DNA from 2 places in the Nesiotobacter zosterae genome. Region 2 is predicted to be linked to the other one. Evidence: predicted binding sites of a transcription regulator. Region 2 holds the regulator's gene; the other holds the start of a gene.

Region 1 (10,653 bases), on a different contig from region 2:
GCGGCTTCCGGCGTTACGCCCAGGCGGCCAACCAGCGAGAACAAGGTGTCGACATACTCGCGGTAACGCGGATCATCTTCCGGGTTGATGCACTCAAAATCGACACCCGGGCGGATCTTGAGGCCGAAGCGCTCGCAGCGGGTCTTCAATACGTTCGGACGCCCGATGAGAATAGGTGTTGCCAGCCCCTCTTCAATCACCACCTGCGCGGCGCGCAGCACGCGCTCGTCTTCGCCATCTGAATAGATGACGCGCTTCTTGTCCATTTTGGCCTGCTGGATGATCGGTTTCATCACCAGACCAGAGCGGAACACGAAGCGGTTCAGCTTGTCCATGTAGGCGTCGAAGTCTTCAATGGGACGGGTGGCAACGCCGGAGTCCATGGCGGCTTTGGCAACTGCTGGCGCGATACGAAGGATCAGACGGTTATCAAAAGGCGACGGAATGAGGTAGTTGGGGCCGAAGGTGTGCGTGACGCCGCCATAGGCCTTGGCAACCACGTCTGTGGGTTCTTCGCGGGCAAGGCCTGCAATCGCCTCAACCGCTGCCAGCTTCATTTCCTCGTTGATGGTGGTTGCGCCCACATCCAACGCCCCGCGGAACATGTAGGGGAAGCAGAGCACGTTGTTGACCTGGTTCGGATAGTCAGAACGGCCGGTACACATGACCACGTCATCGCGCACCGCAAGCGCGTCCTCCGGCATGATTTCCGGGTTCGGGTTGGCAAGCGCCAGAATGAGCGGCTTGGCAGCCATTTTGGCCACCATCTCCGGCTTCAAAACGCCTGCTGCCGACAGGCCCATGAAAACATCGGCCTCGCCGATCACATCATCCAGCGTGCGCTTGTCAGTCTTCTGGGCGAAAACCGATTTCCACTCATCCATGAGGCTTTCGCGGCCCTCATAGACAACGCCTTCAATATCCGTCACCCAGATGTTTTCACGCTTGGCGCCCAATGAAACCAAGAGGTTGAGACAGGCGAGCGCTGCGGCGCCCGCCCCTGAGGCAACGATCTTGGCATCTTCCACCCGTTTGCCAGCCAGCTCCAAACCGTTGCGGACCGCCGCCGCCACAATGATGGCCGTCCCGTGCTGGTCGTCATGGAACACAGGAATGCTCATGCGCTCGCGAAGCTTGTTCTCGATCATAAAGCATTCAGGGGCCTTGATGTCCTCAAGGTTGATGCCGCCGAAGGTGGGCTCCAGTGCTGTGACCGCGTCCACAAACCGCTCAACGTCGCGCTCGTCCACCTCAATGTCGAACACATCAACGCCTGCAAATTTCTTGAAGAGAACGGCCTTGCCTTCCATCACCGGTTTCGATGCCAGCGGGCCGATGGCCCCAAGCCCGAGAACGGCGGTGCCGTTGGAAATGACCGCAACCAGATTACCGCGCCCCGTGTAGTCCGCGGCCTTTTCCGGGTTCTTTGCGATTTCAAGGCAAGGGGCAGCCACACCCGGTGAATAGGCCAGCGCCAAGTCGCGCTGGTTTCCGAGCGGCTTGATGGCCTGAATTTCCAACTTACCCGGACGTGGGAACTGGTGATAGTAGAGGGCGTTTTCGTCCAGATCGCGTGTTGCGGGTTTCTTCGGGTCGGTCATTTCAGGTCTTCTTGTGTTGGCGTGTGGTACGAACAGACAGAGTGCGCAGGAGTTCACAGAATGGAGCGTGCCCTCTGGTTTTAAGCGGGACACAGCATCACGCAATTCACCTTACGCATTTTTCCTCTGCTTAAAGCGGATAAAGGCGCGCGTGAGTACATACAAAACGATCGCATTGAAGATATGCCACAAGAAATGTGTTCCGAAGCTGATTTGCGCGCATACCGGTTCGTCCAATGTTCGGAATGTCAGAGAGACCGTAAAGACAGCGCCCGCAAGTGCCAGTGATTTGGCTGTTTCAGGATCCTTGCGCATGAGGATGGCGGCAAAGCCCCACATGGCGAGGAGCGCGGGCACATAGCCGCCAGAAGAACCGAGATAGGGTTCTATGAACTGCGGTGCTCCGAGCAACACACCAAGAAAACCGAGAGTGGCGACGATGCTTTGCAAAATGCCTGAGTGCAGATAGTGCCGCGTCGCCAGATAGAAGTAGGCCAGCATGAAGAACATGATGGGGATTACATCCAGGAGCATGGCCCAGATGGTGGCATAGGTATGAAACAGGAAAGAGCCTGTGCCGATAATGGCAATCAAGGCAATGAGGATGAAGGAGCCAGCGTCCTTGTTCTCCTGCCTTGTCCAGACCGCGAAAGCCAATAGAGCTGCAACTATGAAAGCAAGGTTGGTGACCGCGTTTATCGGTTCGGCCCAGAACTCAAAGCCCATCCGCTCGCAATACGCGTCTACCTGTCGCAAAAGGTCCATGCATTCCCCCCAATGCCTGCGTCCTACCTACGCACTATTAGGTATGTGATCTGGCACAGGATGCAACCATGGACGCAGTTTGAGCCCACAAAAACGCGCGGCCTTACGCCAATTGCGGAGAGGAACTTATTGTGAGGCGATGCGAATGGCTGCGGCGCGCAAGGTGGTGGGGCGACCCTGCCGCAGCTTGCGCAGGATCTGCGCTGGAGTGGGCGCGCTGATTTTGGCCGTGCGGTTGGAATTGCGCAGCAGTGCAGATCTTGAGGCCAGAAGTCCCTGACATGGATGGGTGATGCCGAGGACTTGAGAGGAAAAATTCACAAGCGTTTCCTTGAGGCGCACCTTGAAGCCGAAGTCATCACTCTTGTAGCGCAGCACTGCAAGCTGGGTATCCGCGCTGGACCGCTGGGCGCGTTCAATAAACGCCATGGCTTCGTTCTGCCATCCCTGTTCAAGAATGACATCCGGCCGCAGGAACAAGAACCACTCCCCGCGTCTTGCGTGTTCCAAGGCAAGTTCCACCGTGGGCACATTTCCCTCAGCGCACGAAACCCATAGCGCGCCGGAGGCGTCGGCTATCTCGTGAGTGGCATCTGTGGAACCGCGATCAACTACAATTACCTCGCGCAAGACGCCTTCAGCAGCGGCGGGCACGAGGGAAGACAACGTATGTACGAGACATTGCTCGCTGTTGTGGGTTGTCATGATCACACTGAGCATGCTGGAGTTTTAGACCGGCTCAACTGCGCTGAAAAGAACCGTCTTGAATTTTATTGAAGAATGGTAGATGTTCCTCTTATGTTCTCATAAAGGTGCTTCAGCAATGGGCAAATCGGTTCAAGCCTTTGATAGTAACGAGCTAAACGCCGAGGACGCGGGTCATTTTCCTGCGAATCTGGTCAGCGGCCGCGGCGCGGCGACGAACCCGGCAGCGCGTTTTGAAAAAGAGCAGCGTGAACTTGAGGATGACGGTTGGGGACTTCTGGAGGATCTGCCGCCCATAAAAACCGAATGTCAAAACGAGGTGACCCGCACGGTGATCACCCGAAACACCTCTCCTGACTTGCCTTTTGACCGTTCCATCAATCCCTATCGGGGCTGCGAACACGGCTGCACCTATTGTTTTGCCCGTCCTTCTCACGCCTATATCGGCTTGTCACCGGGGGTGGATTTCGAAACGCGCCTCTACTCCAAGGGTAATGCGGCTGACGTTTTGGAACGGGAACTCTCCAAGCCCTCCTACCAGCCGAAACCGATCGCGATTGGGACGAACACCGACCCGTATCAGCCTGTCGAGCGCAATCTGAAGATCATGCGCGGCATTCTGGAAGTTCTTGAACGCACCGGACATCCTGTGACCATCGTTACCAAATCGGCGCTGGTCTTGAGGGACAAGGATATTCTTTGCCGCATGGCTGAACGGAATCTCGTTTCCGTTCGGCTTTCCATCACCACCGAAGACAGGAAGCTGGCGCGCTCCATGGAGCCGCGGGCATCGACACCGGCCAACCGCTACAAGGCCATACGAGAGCTTGCTGAGGCAGGCGTGCCAACGGGTGTTTTGATCGCGCCGGTGATCCCCGGCCTGACCGACCATGAACTTGAAGCGATACTGGCAAACTGCAAGGAAATGGGCGCGGCGGCGGCGGGCTATATTTTGCTGCGCATGCCAAGGGAAGTGAGCGAGCTTTTCAAGGACTGGCTGCTGCGCGAAGCACCGGGCCGCTATCGCCATGTGTTGTCTCTGATGCGCTCCATGCGCGGCGGCAAAGACTACGATGCAGAGTGGAACCGGCGCATGCGCGGTGCCGGCCCCTACGCTGCTCAGCTCTCCAAACGCTTTCAACTGACCTGCAAGCGCTTGGGGCTTACAAGCCGCGGGCCTAAACTCTCAACCGAGCATTTCATAGGGCCTGAAAAAGGCAGTGTGCAGCTTTCCCTGTTCTAAAACCGTCTGGACGGTACAGTTCCTCTTGATCCCTTAATCCGTTCAGGTAACAAATGCGATATGGCGTATACACAGACCCTATTTGACAGTGCATTTCCCGAGGCTCCTGACGCCCAGTGGGAACATTCCCTACGCAATGAGCTTGGTGGCCCTTTCGCAGGGGTGGACGAAGCAGGCCGCGGGCCATGGGCCGGGCCGGTGGTGATTGCCGCTGCGGTGCTTGACTATGACAATTTGCCCGTGGGCCTTAATGACTCCAAGAAGCTGAGTGAAGCAAAGCGTGAAGCGCTCTACAGCGAAATCATGGAAAAGGCGCAGGTAAGCGTCTGCGTTCAGTCCCCAAAGACAATCGACCGACTTAACATCCGTGGGGCGACCCTTGCCGGGATGGCCCTCTGCATCCGTGCCCTGCCCATCATGCCCGTCAAGGCATTCTTCGATGGCCGGGATGTCCCATCAGGGGTAACGGTTGAGGCACAGGCACTGGTGAAGGGGGATGGCCGCTGTCTGGCGATCTCGGCAGCCTCCATTGTGGCGAAGGTAACCCGCGACCGCTTGATGGTGAAGCTTGATGCCTGCTGTCAGGGATATGGCTTTGCCAAGCACAAGGGCTACGGCACGAAGGACCATCAGGAAGCGCTCCTGAAGCTGGGCCCGAGTGTCCATCACCGCCGTTCGTTCCGGCCGATCAAGGACATGAAATAAAAAAGGCTCCGCGCTAGCGCTGGAGCCTTCTTCAAAACTCTTGTCAGCTTAATGACCGCTTAGTTCAAGCGGGCAGAAATCTGCTTGATGCTCTCAGACACAACTTTGCTCTTTGTGTCCGCATCGCTGAGGCTGGATGTGACGATTTCTTCAGCAGCAGCAGCAGCGACTTCCGCTGCACGTGCCTTGACTTCAGCGATTGCGTTGGCTTCCGCCTGACCAATCTTTGCTTCAGCCGCTTTTGTGCGGCGTGCAATCATCTCTTCCAGTGCTTCGTTCGCTTCAGCAGCCATACGCTCTGCTTCAAGCTTGGCATCAGCAACGATTTGCTCGGCTTCTGCTTCGGCTTCAGTGCGCTTGCGCTGATACTCAGCCAGGATAGACTGAGCTTCCTCACGAAGCTTGCGGGCCTCATCAAGTTCGGTCTTGATGTTGTCAGCCTGCTTGTCCAGCGCGCCGCCGATCTTGGACGGAACTTTCAGCCACTGCAGCAATGCAAAAAAGAGAATGAGGCCGACGAATGCCCAAATGGTATCGTTAAACATACCTTCGTTCTCCTTAGTTCATTACTTTTTCAACGGCCTTAGACACGGTTGCTTTCGCAGGTGCCCGACCGCCGATCAGCGCTTTAACGAGTTCGCCCGTCGTGTCAGCAGCAATATCCCCAACCTGAGCGAGGCTATCAGCCTTGATCTTGGAGATGCTCTGCTCTGATTCAGCGAGCTGAGCTGCAAGCTTTGCTTCGGCAGCTGCACGAGCTGCTTCGGTTTCCGCTTTCAGCTTTTCACGCGCGTCATTGGCCATGGTGTTGGCCTTTTTGCGCGCATCCGCCAGAGCCTTCTCGTAGCTTGCGATTGCATCGTCGGTTTCCTGCTTCAAGCGGCCCGCTTCTGCCATATCACCAGCAATACGATCACGACGGTCTTCAAGGATGCCGCCGATCCGTGGAAGAACGACCTTGGACATGATCCAATAGAACACGCCAAAAGTAATCGCCAACCACAACAGCTGAGAGGGATAGGTCGTACTGTCGAAAGGAGGGAAATTGGATCCGCCCCCATGCGCCTCAGTAGCAACCAAGGTTCCAGTAGTGTGTTCGCCCTGGGTATTCGACATCACCTTCTCCGTAAACGCTCGGTAGACGGTTTACCTTGAATACGGCGATGCTCATGAGAGCATCGCCGAAACGGTAACACGTCTGGATCTAAAGTCTGTCGCTTATACAGCGAAGAGCAGAAGAAGAGCGACCAGAAGCGAGAAGATGCCGAGTGCTTCTGTCACAGCAAAGCCGAGGATGAGGCGACCGAACTGACCGTCAGCTGCGGACGGGTTGCGCAGTGCGCCAGCAAGAAAGTTACCGAAGATGTTGCCGAGGCCGAGAGCTGCGCCGCCCATTCCGAGGCAAGCGATACCAGCACCGATATATTTTGCAGCTTCTGCTTCCATGACACGTGCTCCTAAAAACTAGCAAATTTCGTCGTCTGTGACGTTTGATTTTGGGTTAGACAACCCGGGAACTGCAGGCTCTGTTAGTGGCTCGGGTGGAGCGCATCTGCCAGATACATACAGGTAAGAACGGTAAAGACGTAGGCCTGAAGGAAGGCTACCAGGAACTCAAGCGCCGTGATGGCAACCGTGAGCAACAGAGGCAGCACTGCAGCGCCGATGCCGATGGCACCTGCACCGGTGAGCATGACTACGAAGCCTGCAAACACCTTCAGTGTGATGTGACCGGCCAGCATGTTCGCAAACAGACGAACAGAAAGGCTGACTGGACGAGACAAGAAAGAGATCACTTCAATCGCGGTCACGAGCGGCACAACATAGGCCGGTACACCGCTTGGCACGAAGAGCTTCAGGAAGCCAGTGCCATGCTTGAAGAAACCGTAGATTGTCACCGTCAGAATGACGAGCATCGCCAGAGCGAAGGTCACGATGATCTGACTGGTTACTGTGAAGAAGAATGGAATCATCCCGAGCATGTTTGCCGTGAAGACGAACATGAAGAGGGTGAATACCAGAGGGAAGAACCGCATTCCCTCGTTGCCGGCGGAACCGCGTAGGGTTGCTGCAACAAACTCATAGGACATTTCGGCCATGAGCTGCATGCGGCTTGGCACCAGGCCTCGTCCGTTGGTTGAAAGGACCAAGAAGAGTGTTGCCACAGCAACGGTCACAACCATGAACAAGGTGGCGTTGGTAAAGGAGAAGTCCATTCCAGCAATGTTCAAATCAAAAATCTTATTGATATGAAACTGATGGATCGGATCAATTCCGTTGCTTGATGTTCCAGCCACAGGTTTTATCCCCTGAAGTGCCCAAATTTAGCGCAAGCGCTGTTCGGATTAGTCCTGCTTCTTGTGAGAATTCATTCTCCGCTCCGGCTCAGCAACTCTGCCGAGAGCCCGAAGCAGGTTCAAAATCCCCGCACCGAAGCCAAGCATCAGGAACACAATCAGCCCCCAAGGCTTGGTACCGAGCCAAGTATCAGCCATCCAGCCTATCCCCGCACCCACAAGTACGCCGGCGACAAACTCTGACGACAGCTTCAAAGCCTGAGTTACCCCGGACAGTGCACCGGATGTATCCTGAGCCTTGGCGTCTTTCGACGTTTCGGTCTCTTGATGCTGTTCCAGCGTTTTCCCGAGTTGCTCTAGTCGCTCAGTCAGGTGACTGTCAGAAGCAGCTGGATTTTTCTTGGTCTGCTCTGGGTCGTCTGAAGCCATCACACGAATAACCCCTTATTATGTGCAGCAGAAAAACCACCGACTCCTTGAAGTCGCCGGAACCATAGTTGGCAGGCACTCCCGTGTCAAGATACATCAGGTATACATTAACCGATTGAAATATTTAGAAAATTTGGGAGAATTAACAGAGAATGCTTACGGCATCCTCCGAGTTTTACGTTGTTTTACTCAGACTCAGTCAAATTCGCGAAAGCTTTCCGCTGTCTGTAGATCTACTGAAACAAGTTGTGAGACCCCGCGCTCTGCCATCGTAACGCCGAAGAGCCTGTCCATCCGGGCCATCGTGATCGGGTTGTGGGTGATCACCACAAAGCGCGTTTCAGTATCTTGAACCATTGTCTCAAGCAGGGCGCAGTAGCGTTCCACATTGGCATCATCAAGCGGTGCATCGACCTCATCCAGCACACAGATAGGGGCTGGATTCGTGAGGAAAACTGCGAAAATCATCGCCATCGCCGTGAGTGCCTGCTCTCCACCTGACAAGAGCGTCATTGTCTGTGGCTTCTTGCCGGGAGGGCGGGCAAAGATCTCCAAACCGGCGTCCAACGGATCCTCAGAATCAACCAGCTTCAGTTCTGCCGTACCACCCCCAAACAAGTGTGAAAACAGACGTTGGAAGTGGTTGTTTACCACTTCAAAAGCCTGCAAAAGGCGCTCTCGGGCCTCGCGATTGAGGTTGGAAATGCCGCCTCTGAGGCGTTTTATCGCCTCGATGAGGTCGTCACGCTCCACAACCAAAGTGTCGCGGCGCTCCTGAACTTCGCGCATTTCTTCTTCTGCCCGAAGGTTAACGCCGCCAAGCCGTTCGCGTTCTCCCTTAAGCCGCTCCAACCTTTTTTCGGTGGCTGCGGCATCGGGTAGCGGTGCTCCTTCTTTCAAACCGGCAACTTCCGGCAGCTCCGCGATGGAAACCTCCAGCGCCTCGTCGACCCGAGTCTCGGTCTCTTTCTTGCGCAGGCGTGCAGCTTCAAGGCGCTCTTCGGCGCGAATCTTCCGCTCACGCGCACCTGACAGGCCTTCCATGGCCTCCTTGGCCTTCCGGTCGGCTTCGGCTAGCGCCTTTTCAGCTTCCACCAGAGCGTCATCGGCAGCGCGTTTGCGCTCTTCCAACTTCGCCAGTTCACGGGTCAGCTCTACACGCTTTTCCTCAATCTCCTCAGGACGCTCCAGCAATGTTTGGCGCTCTTCCTCATTCTCGGAGCGGCGCTGGCGGAGGGTTTCAATTTGCTTGTCGGCGCCTTGTGCCCGCTGCATCCAGCTTTGCCGTTCCCGCAGAATGGAAACGAGACGGCTTTTGCGAAGCTCGCTCTCGCGGCGAGTACTTTCAACGCTGGCGCGCGCACTGGACAGCACACTGCGCGCTTCTGACAGCTGCTCGGCAAGGCCCTGAAGTTCCTCGGAAAGCTCATCAAGCGCTGGCAGCTCTTCCAACTGCATCTGGGCTTCCTCAAGATCTGCGCGCAGCTCTTCCAAAGCCTCTTCAGCGCGCGCGACCTGCTCCTCCAACCCTTCTTTTTTAACGGTAAGCTGAGAATGCGCCCGTTCGGCCTGTGTCACGGCATCGCGGGCACGGGTGACAGAGGACTGGGCCTCCCTCACCTTCTGCTTGGCTCCCTGCTCCTGCCCGGACAGGTGCTTGACGGCCTGCGCGGCTTGATCGGCCTGCGCCTGAACTTCCATCACCCGTTCTTGCGCGGCTTCAATCTCGCCGGCAAGCTCTTGAAGCCGGTTCTTTTGGGCGAGCCGCTGTGCGGCAGGCGTTGGTGCCTCCGCGGCAACGCGAAGACCATCCCAGCGCCAAAGATCTCCCTCTCGGGAAACCAGACGCTGCCCCACCTTCAGTTTTCTGGCGAGACCAGGGCCTTCGGCAGCTTCCACCAGACCGATCTGGTCGAGACGCCGGATCAGCTTTTGCGGTGCCTCCACGTATTGAACGAGCGGCTCACTGCCTTCTGGCAAGGCCGGATCATCAAAGTCACGATCTGCGCCGCCCCAGTGGGCTGGAGCCTGTTCGTCGAGCGGCACCTCAAGATCTTCCCCCAAGGCCGCCCCCAAGGCCTTTTCCAAGCCCCTGGCAACTTTCAGCTCGTCAACGGCGGGTGTCCAGTCGCCAGAGATGGTGCTGGCGAGGATTTTTTCCAGGGTTCGGCTCTCCGTTTCCAGACGCGTGACATCCCCGCGTGCATCAGAGAGCGGCTGTCGCAGCGCGGCTTCCCGCTCTCGGGCTTCTTGAAGAGCCTCTTCCAGATCAGCGGCAACTTCTTCCGCCTCGGTGAGTTCTTCTTGAGCCATTTCCAAGGCTTCCCGCTGCTCAGCCACTTCCGTTGCCATGGAAAGCTCTTCAGAAATTGCGTCGAGGGTAGCCTTGAGCTGGGACATTTGCTCAGACTGACGGGTGAGCCGCCCTTTGCCATCTTCGATAGAGCGAAGGAGTTGCTGGCGCTTGGCCATGAGACCGGCATGGTCCCGGGTCTTCTCCGCATGATCAGCTTCCAGAGCGGAAACGGTGCGCTGCGCCTCCTCTGCGCGCTCCTGAGCGACCATGGCGCGCTCTTCCACGCTCTCATTTTCTTCCGTCAGCAGCTGCTCTTCTTCTTCCAGCGCTTCCAGTCGCTCGGCGTTTTCCGAGGTGAGCTGCTCTTCGCGCTCTATGTCCTGATCCAGCTGGCGGATACGCTCATTGAGGTCGGTCAGGCGCTCCCGCACCCGGCGATCCTCCGCATCCAGCTGGTTCTTGGCAATGACAATGCGCTGGAGTGCAGCACCAACTTCAGCAGCCGCATCACGCAGCTTGGGCACCTCATGCGCCGCGATCGCCTGATCCTTGGCCGTGCGCGCCTGAAGGCCTGCAATGTCGGTGAGAGCGAACTCGGCTTCGGCGTATTGG
Region 2 (10,653 bases):
GCAATCACGATGTGATCAATCGCCTTCATGTGCCCTCCCGCACCTGATTGGTTAAACCAGACGCGAGTTGTCCCGCGCCGCTGCAATGAACGAGGCAAACAGCGGGTGCGGCTCAAACGGACGAGACTTCAGCTCTGGGTGATACTGTACGCCGATGTACCAAGGATGCTCAGGGATCTCGACTGTCTCAGGCAGAACACCATCTGGAGATGTGCCTGCAAACTTGAGCCCTGCCCCTTCAAGCTTCTCGCGGTAGTCGATGTTCACCTCATAACGGTGCCGGTGGCGCTCGGAGATTTCGTTGGAACCGTAGATCTCAGCGATACGAGAACCCTCTTCCAGACGGGCCGGATAAGCACCCAGTCGCATGGTCCCGCCAAGGTCACCATCTTCGCTGCGGGTTACCTGTGTGTTGCCGCGCGTCCATTCGGTCATCAGACCGACAACAGGTTCCTCTGCCGGACCAAACTCGGTGGAGTTTGCCTTGGTGATACCGGCAAGGTTACGGGCCGCTTCGATAACAGCCATTTGCATACCGAAACAAATGCCAAAGTAAGGAATCTTGTTCTTGCGCGCATACTCTGCAGCAGCGATCTTGCCTTCTGCGCCGCGCTCACCAAAGCCGCCAGGCACCAAGATGCCGTTCACATTCTCCAGAACCTGCCCCGGATCACGTTCTTCAAAAACTTCAGACTCAACCCACTCAAGATTGACCTTCACGTTGTTCGCCAAACCACCATGAACAAGTGCTTCGATGAGAGACTTGTAAGCGTCCTTCAGAACAGTGTACTTGCCGACAACCGCAATGGTCACCTCGCCTTCAGGACTTTGCAGACCATTGGCGATCTTTTCCCAACGGGTGAAGTCTGGCGCTGGTGCACCCGTAATGCCGAATGCCTGAAGAACCTGCTCGTCCAGACCTTCCTTGTGGTAGGCCAGCGGCACTTCATAGATGCTCTTGGCGTCGTAGGCCGGAATGACGGCTTCCTCACGCACATTACAGAACAGGGAAAGTTTCCGGCGCTCGTTTTCCGGGATCTGGCGGTCGCAGCGGATCAGCAGGATGTCAGGCTGGATACCAATGGAGCGCAGCTCCTTCACGGAGTGCTGGGTCGGCTTGGTCTTCATTTCGCCGGCGCTGGCAATGTAAGGCAGCAGCGTCAGATGAATGTAAACCGCCTGGCCGCGGGGCAATTCATTGCCAAGCTGGCGGATCGCTTCAAAGAACGGCAGACCTTCGATGTCGCCCACAGTGCCGCCGATTTCACAAAGGACGAAGTCGTAGCCCTCATTGCCTTCCAGAACGAAATTCTTAATGGCATCGGTCACATGCGGGATCACCTGAACCGTTCCGCCGAGATAATCGCCGCGCCGCTCCTTGGCAATGATTTCCTGATAGATGCGACCGGTGGTGATGTTGTCCTGCTTGTTGGCTGGACGCCCTGTAAACCGCTCGTAGTGACCGAGGTCGAGATCCGTTTCCGCCCCATCGTCAGTCACATAACACTCACCGTGCTGGTAAGGGCTCATGGTACCGGGGTCGACGTTCAGATAGGGATCCAGTTTTCTAAGACGAACTTTGTAGCCGCGCGCCTGCAAGGCTGCGCCCAGTGCTGCGGAAGCCAAACCCTTACCGAGAGAGGAAACCACACCACCTGTGATGAAGATATACCGCGCCATGGATCACTACCATTTGCTTGAAGAGCGTCTGCAAACACTCTGTTGTTATTAAACGCATAAAGACGGACGCTGCGATCTGATCGCAGCGCCGTACTCAGTAACTTATAGCTCTCACCTGCTGCGTGGCAGGTAGATTACTGTGCTGTTGGCACTTGAGGACCAGATGGCTGCTCGGTTGGAGCGCCATCAAGCTGATCGAGAATGCCGTTGCCTGAAGTACCTTCACTCTGCTCGACAGGAGCAGAAGGCACTTCATCAAGGATAGACGCAGGACGGTCATCCCAACGTGCAATCAAAGACAGGCCAAGAGAGGTTGCGAAGAAGATCACTGCCAGAATGGCAGTTCCGCGGGTCAGTACGTTTGCAGTACCGCGGCTTGACATGAAGCCACCGCCGCCACCGCCGCCCCCGATGCCGAGAGCGCCACCTTCAGACCGCTGCAAGAGGATCATGGCCACAAGAGCAACCACGACCATCAGGTGGATTACAATAATAACGGTATCCATTGGTTTCCGTAGGTTTGAAATTCGTTTTGCGGCCTTCTAGCCTAAATTCATCTTGGTTTCCACCCTTAAACACATGGCATCGAATTGCATCTGCATTTCACCACCTCAAAAACCGCCAGCACTTTGCTGAACTGGGCCCGTTTTGGTGTTTATCAACACCCTCGCCTTAGGCGCGCAAGCAGCGAATGGGGCAACTCCTTGTGAATTCGCAGCTAAATCCCAGAAGAACTCTAGATTTTGGGCCACACAACCTTGCCCACACAATACAGGCTCTTTATGATCCGCCCGCCTTGCATTCAGTAGCGGGTGAACTCACATCACCTCTGCTTCGACAGATGAAAACGGATTTAAAAATATGCTGGACGCGCTGCGAAAAAGCGTTGGGACTTGGTTTGCAAAAGTACTCATCGGCTTGCTTGTCATAAGCTTTGCTATCTGGGGGATTGCCGACGTATTCACCGGTTTTGGAAACACATCGGTTGCAAAAGTCGGCGACACAGAAATCTCCTCTATGGAGTTTGAGGATGCATACCGCCGCCAACTCGACAACCTGTCCCGCCAGCTTGGCCAGCCGATCACACCAGAACAGGGTGCGGCATTTGGCATTCCGACTCAGGTTCTTGGCCAGTTGATTGGCGAAGCCGCGCTTAATGATGTAGCGACCGGCCTGAGCTTGGGCGTCTCTGACGAAGCGGTGATCAAAACCATTCAGGAAAACCCGGCCTTCAGCGGCATCAACGGTGGGTTTGATCGCAGCCGTCTTGCGATGGTGCTGCGGAACGCGGGCATCTCCGAGGACGAGTTCGTTGTGCGCCAGCAAGCGCAGGCTGAACGCCTGCAGCTTATCGACGCTCTGGTTGGCGGCATGGTCGCTCCTGAGGCGCTGGTCAAAGCGTTCAACCACTACAGCACTGAAGAACGTAAGGTTGCTTACCTTCAGCTGACCAATGAAATCCTTGGCGATATCGGCGAACCCACCGAAGAAGAATTGAACGCTTTCTTCTCCGATCGCATCAGCTCATACCGCGCACCTGAATACCGTAAGGTTCGCTTCATCGAAGTCACCGCTGAAAAGATCGCCCAGCCAGAAGCTTTGACGGAAGAACAGGTCCGCGAAGAATATGAGCGTGTAAAGGACCGCTATCAGGTTCAAGAACAGCGCCGCATCTATCAGCTCTCCTTCCCTTCCGTTGAAGAGGCAGAAGCTGCTGCGGCAGAAATCGCTGGAGGCAAGTCCTTTGAGGACATCATGGCCGAGCGCAACGTCGACGTTTCAGATGTTGACCTTGGGTTACTTGGCCGCGCGGGCTTCCTTGATGATACCATCGGCGAAGCCGCCTTTGCACTGGCAGAGGGCGAAGTCAGCCCCGTCATCGAAGGCCGTTTCACCACCGTTTTGCTGAAGGCCGTAGAAATCAACGCAGCCGACGTTCAGCCCCTTGAAGAAGTGGCCGATGAAATCCGCACGGATCTGGCGCAGGACATTGCTGCTGACGAAATCTTCGACATCTACAATGAGGTGGAAGATGCGCGTGCTGGCGGCAGCACCTTTGAAGAAATCGCCGAGCGTTTCAGCCTTGAGCTTGTAGATGCACCGGCCTTTGATCAGTCAGGCCGCGGTCTGGACGAACAGCAGGCTGATCTTCCTGCACGCAACGAGCTTATCGCTGCAGCCTTCAACAGCGACATTGGCGTTGAGAACGATGCTCTCAACATTGGACGTGATGGCTACCTCTGGTTTGAAGTGACCGCAGTAACCCCGGAACGGGACCGCGAGCTCTCTGAGGTCCGTGATCGCGTGATCAAGGACTGGACGGCCTACCGTCAGGCGGAACTTCTGAAACAAACATCCGAGGAAGTCTTGGCGGAAGTAAACTCCGGCAAGTCCCTTGACGACGTCGCCGCAGAACGCTCCCTCACAGTTAAAACTGCAAGCGGTCTTCTTCGTGAGCAAATGACTGAGGTGATGGGCGCGGAAGCACTCGACGCTGTCTTCTCCGGCCCTGTTGGCACCAAGGCCGAAGTTGCGGCTCAGGATGGCTCCCGTCTGGTTCTTGAAGTCACGGACATCACCACTCCCGCAATGTTCGAAGATTCTGCACCGGTCCGTAATCTGGCCAGCCAGCTTTCCGCAGACTTGCAGAACTCACTGATTGGCGGTTTTGTGGATCGGGTGGAACAGGAGGCAGGCGTTCAGGTCAACCAGGCCTTGTTCAACCAAGTCACGGGCGTTTCTCGCTAAGTCGAGTTGAATTTGAAGCGGCCGGATGTTCAACTATCCGGCCGTTATTTTTTGTTCTCATTGGGATCACGGGCATGCGTAATTTGAAAGAACTGATCGCCATTGTGGCCAATGGCACTGCCTTGAACCGCGAGGAAGCCCGCGAGGCTTTTGAAATAATCATGTCCGGCAAGGCAACACCCGCACAAATCGGCGGCTTTCTGATGGCGCTGCGGGTGCGCGGTGAGCAGATCGATGAGCTGTCCGGCGCTGTTGAAACGATGCGCGCCAAGATGATCCCTGTTAAAGGCGTACCAGCAAACGCGATTGATATTGTTGGCACCGGCGGAGACGGTTCAGGCACCTATAACATCTCAACATGCACGGCGCTTGTTGTTGCAGGGTGCGGTGTGCCCGTTGCCAAACACGGCAACCGCTCGCTCTCTTCCAAATCCGGCTCCTCGGAAGCACTGGCCGAGCTTGGAATCAATCTGGACATCGCGCCCGGCAAGATTGCTGAGTGCATCAATGGCGCTGGAATCGGCTTCATGTTTGCCCCGAACCACCACGCCGCCATGAAGCATGTAGGCCCTGCCCGCATGGAGCTTGGAACGCGCACGATTTTCAACCTGCTTGGGCCGCTGGCCAACCCCGCTTCTGTCAAGCGTCAGATGACCGGTGTTTTTGCCAGGAACTGGGTGCGTCCCGTTGCCGAAACCCTGCGTGTCCTCGGCACAGAGAAAGCATGGATCGTTCACGGCTCGGATGGTCTTGATGAGATCACCACCACCGGCGAGACCTTTGTAGCCGAACTTAAAGACGGTGCCATTACCGAGTTCACCATAACCCCAGAGGACGCTGGCCTTCCTTTTGCAAACGCCGCGGACCTTAAGGGCGGTGAGCCGAAGGAAAACGCGGCCGCGCTTCTGGATGTTCTGGACGGCACGAAAAACGCCTACCGGGATATCGTAGTGTTTAATGCAGCAGCTTCACTGATGGTCGCGGACAAGGCCGCCACCTTGAAGGAAGGCGTGGAGTTGGCAGCACAGTCCATCGACACAGGCAGCGCCAAACGCCACCTTGAAAAGCTCGTTGCGATTTCAAACAGCTGATCCAACCCCAAAGGACGCAATTCATGGCCGATATTTTAAAAAAGATCGAAGCCTACAAGCGCGAAGAAATCGCGGCGGCCAAGGCAAAAACCTCGCTTGAGGACCTCAAGGCCATGGCAGCGGACCAGACCGCGCCCCGCGGCTTCCTGAAGGCGCTTGAAGCAAAGAAAGCCGAGGGCAAGTATGGCCTCATTGCCGAGATCAAGAAGGCAAGCCCATCCAAAGGCCTGATCCGCGCAGACTTTGATCCCCCTCTTTTGGCCCAAGCCTATGAGGAAGGTGGCGCAGCCTGCCTTTCGGTCCTAACGGATACGCCCTCTTTCCAGGGCAAACCTGAATACCTGATTGCAGCCCGAAATGTGGTAAGCCTGCCGGTCCTTCGCAAGGACTTCCTCTATGACACCTATCAGGTGCACGAGGCACGGGCATGGGGTGCAGACTGTATCCTGATCATCATGGCCGCTATTGATGATCGTCTTGCCAAGGATCTGGAAGAGACTGCCTTCGACCTCGGCATGGATGTGCTCATCGAGGTTCACAACGAAGAGGAAATGGAACGGGCCCTTGAGCTCAATTCCCGTCTCGTTGGCGTCAATAACCGCAACCTCAAGACCTTCGAGACTGCGCTTGAGACAAGCGAACGTTTGTCCTCCATGGTTCCGGAGGATCGCCTGCTTGTCGGCGAATCTGGCCTGTTCACCCCGGAAGACCTTTCGCGCATGAAACGCAGCGGTATTACCACCTTCCTGATCGGGGAGAGCCTGATGCGTCAAGAAAATGTGACTGCAGCAACGCGTTCTCTCTTGCGCACCTAAGCACAATTACGTTGGAATACCCCTCCTGATTCACCAATGGCTTGAGGGGTATTCATGCCTGAGAAATCCACCACCCTTACTCATCTGAATTCTTCGGGCGAAGCACACATGGTGGACGTCTCCGGAAAGGCCGAGACCTCTCGCACCGCGCGGGCACGGGGGTCTGTGCGCATGAAGCTTGAGACGCTGGAGATGATCCTTTCCGGCAACGCCAAAAAGGGCGATGTGTTGGCCACAGCTCGCATTGCAGGCATCATGGCTGCAAAGCGCACACACGAGCTTATTCCCCTCTGCCACCCCTTGGGCCTGACCAAGATCACCGTAGACATTTCTGAAAACCGCGACCTGCCCGGGCTGGATGTTGAAGTTCTAACCAAGGTCACCGGCCAGACCGGCGTGGAGATGGAAGCTCTCACCGCTGCCTCAATCACCTGCCTCACCATCTATGACATGGCCAAGGCCGCCGATAAGGCCATGGAAATCACAGATATTCGCCTCATCGAAAAAACGGGCGGCAAGTCGGGCGATTACCTGGCAGCAGAGGAGAAAAGCGCATCATGAGCCTCATCGCTGTCGAAGAAGCCCTCGCCCGCCTTTTGCAAGGTATCGACCCCGTTGCGGTTGAAAGCGTTGCCCTTGCAAGCGCAGGGGAACGCATTCTGGCCGAAGACGTGCATGCAACCCGCACCCAGCCGCCATTTTCCGCTTCCGCTATGGATGGGTATGCGGTTGTCAGCAGCGACACAATGAGCCCCGACAAGCCCCTGACTGTGATTGGCGAAGTCGCCGCTGGTTCCTCCTACCAAGGCACCTTGCAGCCGGGCCAAGCATTGCGCATCTTCACCGGTGCGCCGGTGCCTGACGGTGCCACCGCCATTCTCATTCAGGAAAACGCGCGCCGTGAAGGCGATCAGCTGTTTGCCCTGGAACCAACAAGAGAAGGCCAGTTCATTCGCCCAGCAGGCCTTGATTTCAAGCAGGGCGACGCGCTCCTCACCGCCGGAACCAAGCTGGATTTCCGCGCCCTGTCATTAGCCGGAGCCATGAACCACGCCGCCCTTCCCGTCCGCAGCCGCCCACTGGTTGCCATTCTTGCAAACGGCGATGAACTGGTCGAACCTGGCGAGACACCCGGCCCAAACCAGATCATTGCCTCAAACCAAGTGGGCATAGCAGAACTGGTGCGACGATGCGGCGGGCAGCCGCTCATGCTTGGCATTGCCCCGGATGACAGCGCCGACATAGGCAGCCGGGTCGCTCGCGCCATCAAGGAAAAGGCAGATGTGCTGGTCACCCTTGGCGGCGCGTCCGTTGGCGACCATGACCTCATTCAGAGCACTCTTGGGTCAGCGGGTATGGATCTTCAGTTCTGGCGCATTGCCATGCGTCCGGGCAAGCCACTGATGGCCGGCAGCATTGGCCCAATGAGGGTGCTCGGCCTTCCGGGAAACCCAGTTTCCAGCCTTGTGTGCGGCCTCCTGTTCCTGAAGCCGCTCATTGAGGCGCTACTGGCTCAAACCGCCCCAGCTCACAAGGCCGAACAGACACTGCCCCTCGGCGCACCTCTCAAGCCCAATGACATGCGACAGGACTATCTGCGCGCAAGGATCGAGGTCGACAATCAGGGCAACAAGAAGCTGGTGGCCTATGAGCGGCAGGATTCGTTCATGCTCTCTCTTCTTAGCGCATCCGACGCACTCATCGTGCGTCCACCCCATGCACCTGCTGCGGAGATTGGTGAGCAGGTACCTTACTTGCTGTTTTGAGGAATCATGGTTCTTTACGCCTAAATCAGGCCCAAAACCTATTGTTTTTGGGGGTAATAATCCGTCTTTAACGGTTGCAGAACACAATAGGAACAGGTAGTGTAGTGTTCGCGTTTTGTACCGAATTCACACTTATCTGGGCACCACGACGGGGAAGCTGCCAATGCTGACGAAAAAGCAACATGAACTGCTCATGTTCATCCATACGCGATTGCAGGAAGCAGGCGTTCCCCCTTCTTTTGACGAGATGAAGGACGCGCTGGAGCTTCGCTCAAAATCGGGCATCCATCGCCTCATCACCGCACTGGAGGAGCGTGGGTTCATTCGCCGGCTGCCCAACAGGGCGCGAGCGCTTGAAGTGATCAAACTGCCTGAGACCAGCGGCTATGCCTTAGGCGCGCAGCCCCGCTCCAAGGGCTTTGCCCCCGAGGTGATTGAAGGGTCTCTTGGCAAGAACACTGAGGAGAAGGCTCCACAAGCCGCCACACCAGTTCCTGCCGTTTCTTCCCCATCTGCTGCAACTGCGGGCGCCATGGTAGATGTGCCGGTTATGGGCCGCATTGCCGCTGGTGTACCAATTGAAGCGATTCAGACCCACAGTCATACCATCACCATGCCCGCAGACATGCTCGGCCGGGGTGATCACTATGCCCTTGAAGTGCGCGGTGATTCCATGATTGAGGTCGGGATTCTGGACGGTGACACCGTACTCATCAAACGCGGCGATACGGCCGAAACCGGCGATATCGTTGTCGCGCTTGTTGACGATGAAGAAGCCACGTTGAAGCGTCTGCGTAAAAAGGGCGGCACGATTGCACTGGAAGCTGCAAACCCTGCCTATGAGACCCGCATTTTCGGCCCCGACCGTGTGCGCATTCAGGGCAAGCTTGTCTCCCTATTCCGCAGCTACTAAGCCGCGCGCCCAGTTTTCAACGGCGGGCTGGAAGGCCCGTCGGTACGTTCCATAGGCCGCAACAACCCGCGCAATTTTCAAGCCATCTGGAGTGGGTTTCAGCCATATCGCATGGCTTCCTCGCTCAGTCAGCTGAGCTACATCCAGAACCAGCGGGGCGCGGCAATCCTCAGGAGCCTGCAATTGCGTCACCACCACATCTGCAAGGGCACAGTCTCTGGATAGCCCAGAAAGCTCCTTGGTCACTGCAATACGTATGAACTGGCCCTTGCCTGCGCCTTGATCAGGTGGCTTTTCAAGCCCGGCAATATAAACGCACCCAACTGCATCACAGGTACGGTCATCCCGTAGCGCCCGGTGATCTGAAAAGCTCCGTTTTTCGACCCCGAAGGCCTGCAGGAAGGAAGACGCAACAAATCCTTCCCGAGTTGCAGATACCCTAGGTTCTCCATTTACATTGAAGAATGCAATGGTTCGGCCATTGTCCGAGATCAAGAGATGTGGTGGTTCATAGGCGGCAAAAGCGACCGCTGACAAGCTGAGCGGCAGCAAAAAAAGCAGCTTGAACCTTCCCGGCAGCAGAGCAAACACAAGCACGGAACCCACCATCAAAAACGTGCCCAGCCAGCTCACCAAGCCGATAACGCCCATGTCGCCGGAAAGTTCGTGGACCCAATGGGCCACCTGCAAGATGAGATTGAGGCTCATCCCCATGCCCCAGAAAAACGGCGCTTCCGCACCAAGTGGCATAAACATCAAGCCCAAGATACCAAGAGGCATGGCAACGAAGCTGAAGACCGGCATGGCCAGCAAGTTGGCCACAAGCCCATAGGGCGCAATTTTCTGGAAATGGAATGCCGCGATTGGCCCGATGGCGAACTCGGCAATCAGTGAGGTCGCCCCGCAGGCCAGAAGCCACAGAACAGGCCCCCGTACCAAGGCACCCATTCGGGATTGGCGCTTGCCGCGCCGTTGGTTGCGCCCAACCTCTCGCCAAGCGCCATAGACGGCGATCAGCGCAGCAACTGCAGCAAAAGACATCTGAAAGCCCGGCTGCAACAGGTTTCCAGGTGCAATCATCAAGACAATCAGCGCAGCAAATCCGAGCGTTCTTAGGCTCAGCCCTCTCCGCCCCAGCAAGCTGGCCACAATCACGATGAGAACCATGATGTAGGCCCGCTGAGTGGCCACTGAAGCTCCGGAGAGGACAAGATAAAAACTGGCAAACCCCAATGCGCCAAACGCCGCAATGTGTGATATCTGGCCGGACAAGGCAACGCGGGAAAAAAACGCCAATCCATGCCGAATGGCAAAATATACAAGTGCGCTCACCAAGCTCATGTGCAGCCCGGAAATGGCAAGCAAGTGCGCAAGGCCCGCCATTCGCAGCGCCTCGCGATCTTCCTCTGGCAAGAAACCTCTATCGCCAACCAAAAGGGCAACAGCAAGCCCCCCCTCAGCGCTTGGCCCTAAGTGGTGGAGGATGCGATCTGCAACACCCTGCCGCAACACGGGCACACCATTAAAACCCGAAGAAGGCGCATTGGCAGAAACAACCGTGACTTTCGACAGCGCATACCCGGAGGTCTGCAGCCCCTTGAAAAAGGCATTCCACGCGTAATCGTAGCCGCCGGGATACA

Evidence for each region. The regulator LexA, encoded in region 2, represses DNA repair genes until DNA is damaged. The targets are predictions, from matches to a motif close to TGTTCNNNNTGTGTTCNG.
Region 1: Q3Y58_RS05770 (PA0069 family radical SAM protein) is a predicted target of LexA. The motif match lies at 3,155-3,172, and genes of this name have one in related genera.

The regions. Positions count from the first base shown of each region.
Region 1 is NZ_JAWXVZ010000003.1:224,533-235,185, reverse strand. It holds gene Q3Y58_RS05785 (NADP-dependent malic enzyme) at 1-1,601, opposite strand, end outside; gene Q3Y58_RS05780 (ceramidase domain-containing protein) at 1,713-2,366, opposite strand; gene Q3Y58_RS05775 (glycosyltransferase) at 2,493-3,071, opposite strand; gene Q3Y58_RS05770 (PA0069 family radical SAM protein) at 3,190-4,314, shown strand; gene Q3Y58_RS05765 (ribonuclease HII) at 4,375-5,019, shown strand; gene Q3Y58_RS05760 (F0F1 ATP synthase subunit B family protein) at 5,079-5,564, opposite strand; gene Q3Y58_RS05755 (F0F1 ATP synthase subunit B) at 5,578-6,135, opposite strand; gene Q3Y58_RS05750 (F0F1 ATP synthase subunit C) at 6,238-6,465, opposite strand; gene Q3Y58_RS05745 (F0F1 ATP synthase subunit A) at 6,549-7,316, opposite strand; gene Q3Y58_RS05740 (AtpZ/AtpI family protein) at 7,365-7,745, opposite strand; gene Q3Y58_RS05735 (chromosome segregation SMC family protein) at 7,941-10,653, opposite strand, start outside.
Region 2 is NZ_JAWXVZ010000002.1:267,489-278,141, reverse strand. It holds gene Q3Y58_RS04205 (VOC family protein) at 1-29, opposite strand, end outside; gene Q3Y58_RS04200 (CTP synthase) at 52-1,680, opposite strand; gene secG (preprotein translocase subunit SecG) at 1,815-2,186, opposite strand; gene Q3Y58_RS04190 (peptidylprolyl isomerase) at 2,542-4,428, shown strand; gene trpD (anthranilate phosphoribosyltransferase) at 4,503-5,519, shown strand; gene trpC (indole-3-glycerol phosphate synthase TrpC) at 5,543-6,334, shown strand; gene moaC (cyclic pyranopterin monophosphate synthase MoaC) at 6,389-6,895, shown strand; gene Q3Y58_RS04170 (molybdopterin molybdotransferase MoeA) at 6,892-8,100, shown strand; gene lexA (transcriptional repressor LexA) at 8,264-9,013, shown strand; gene Q3Y58_RS04160 (ComEC/Rec2 family competence protein) at 8,996-10,653, opposite strand, start outside.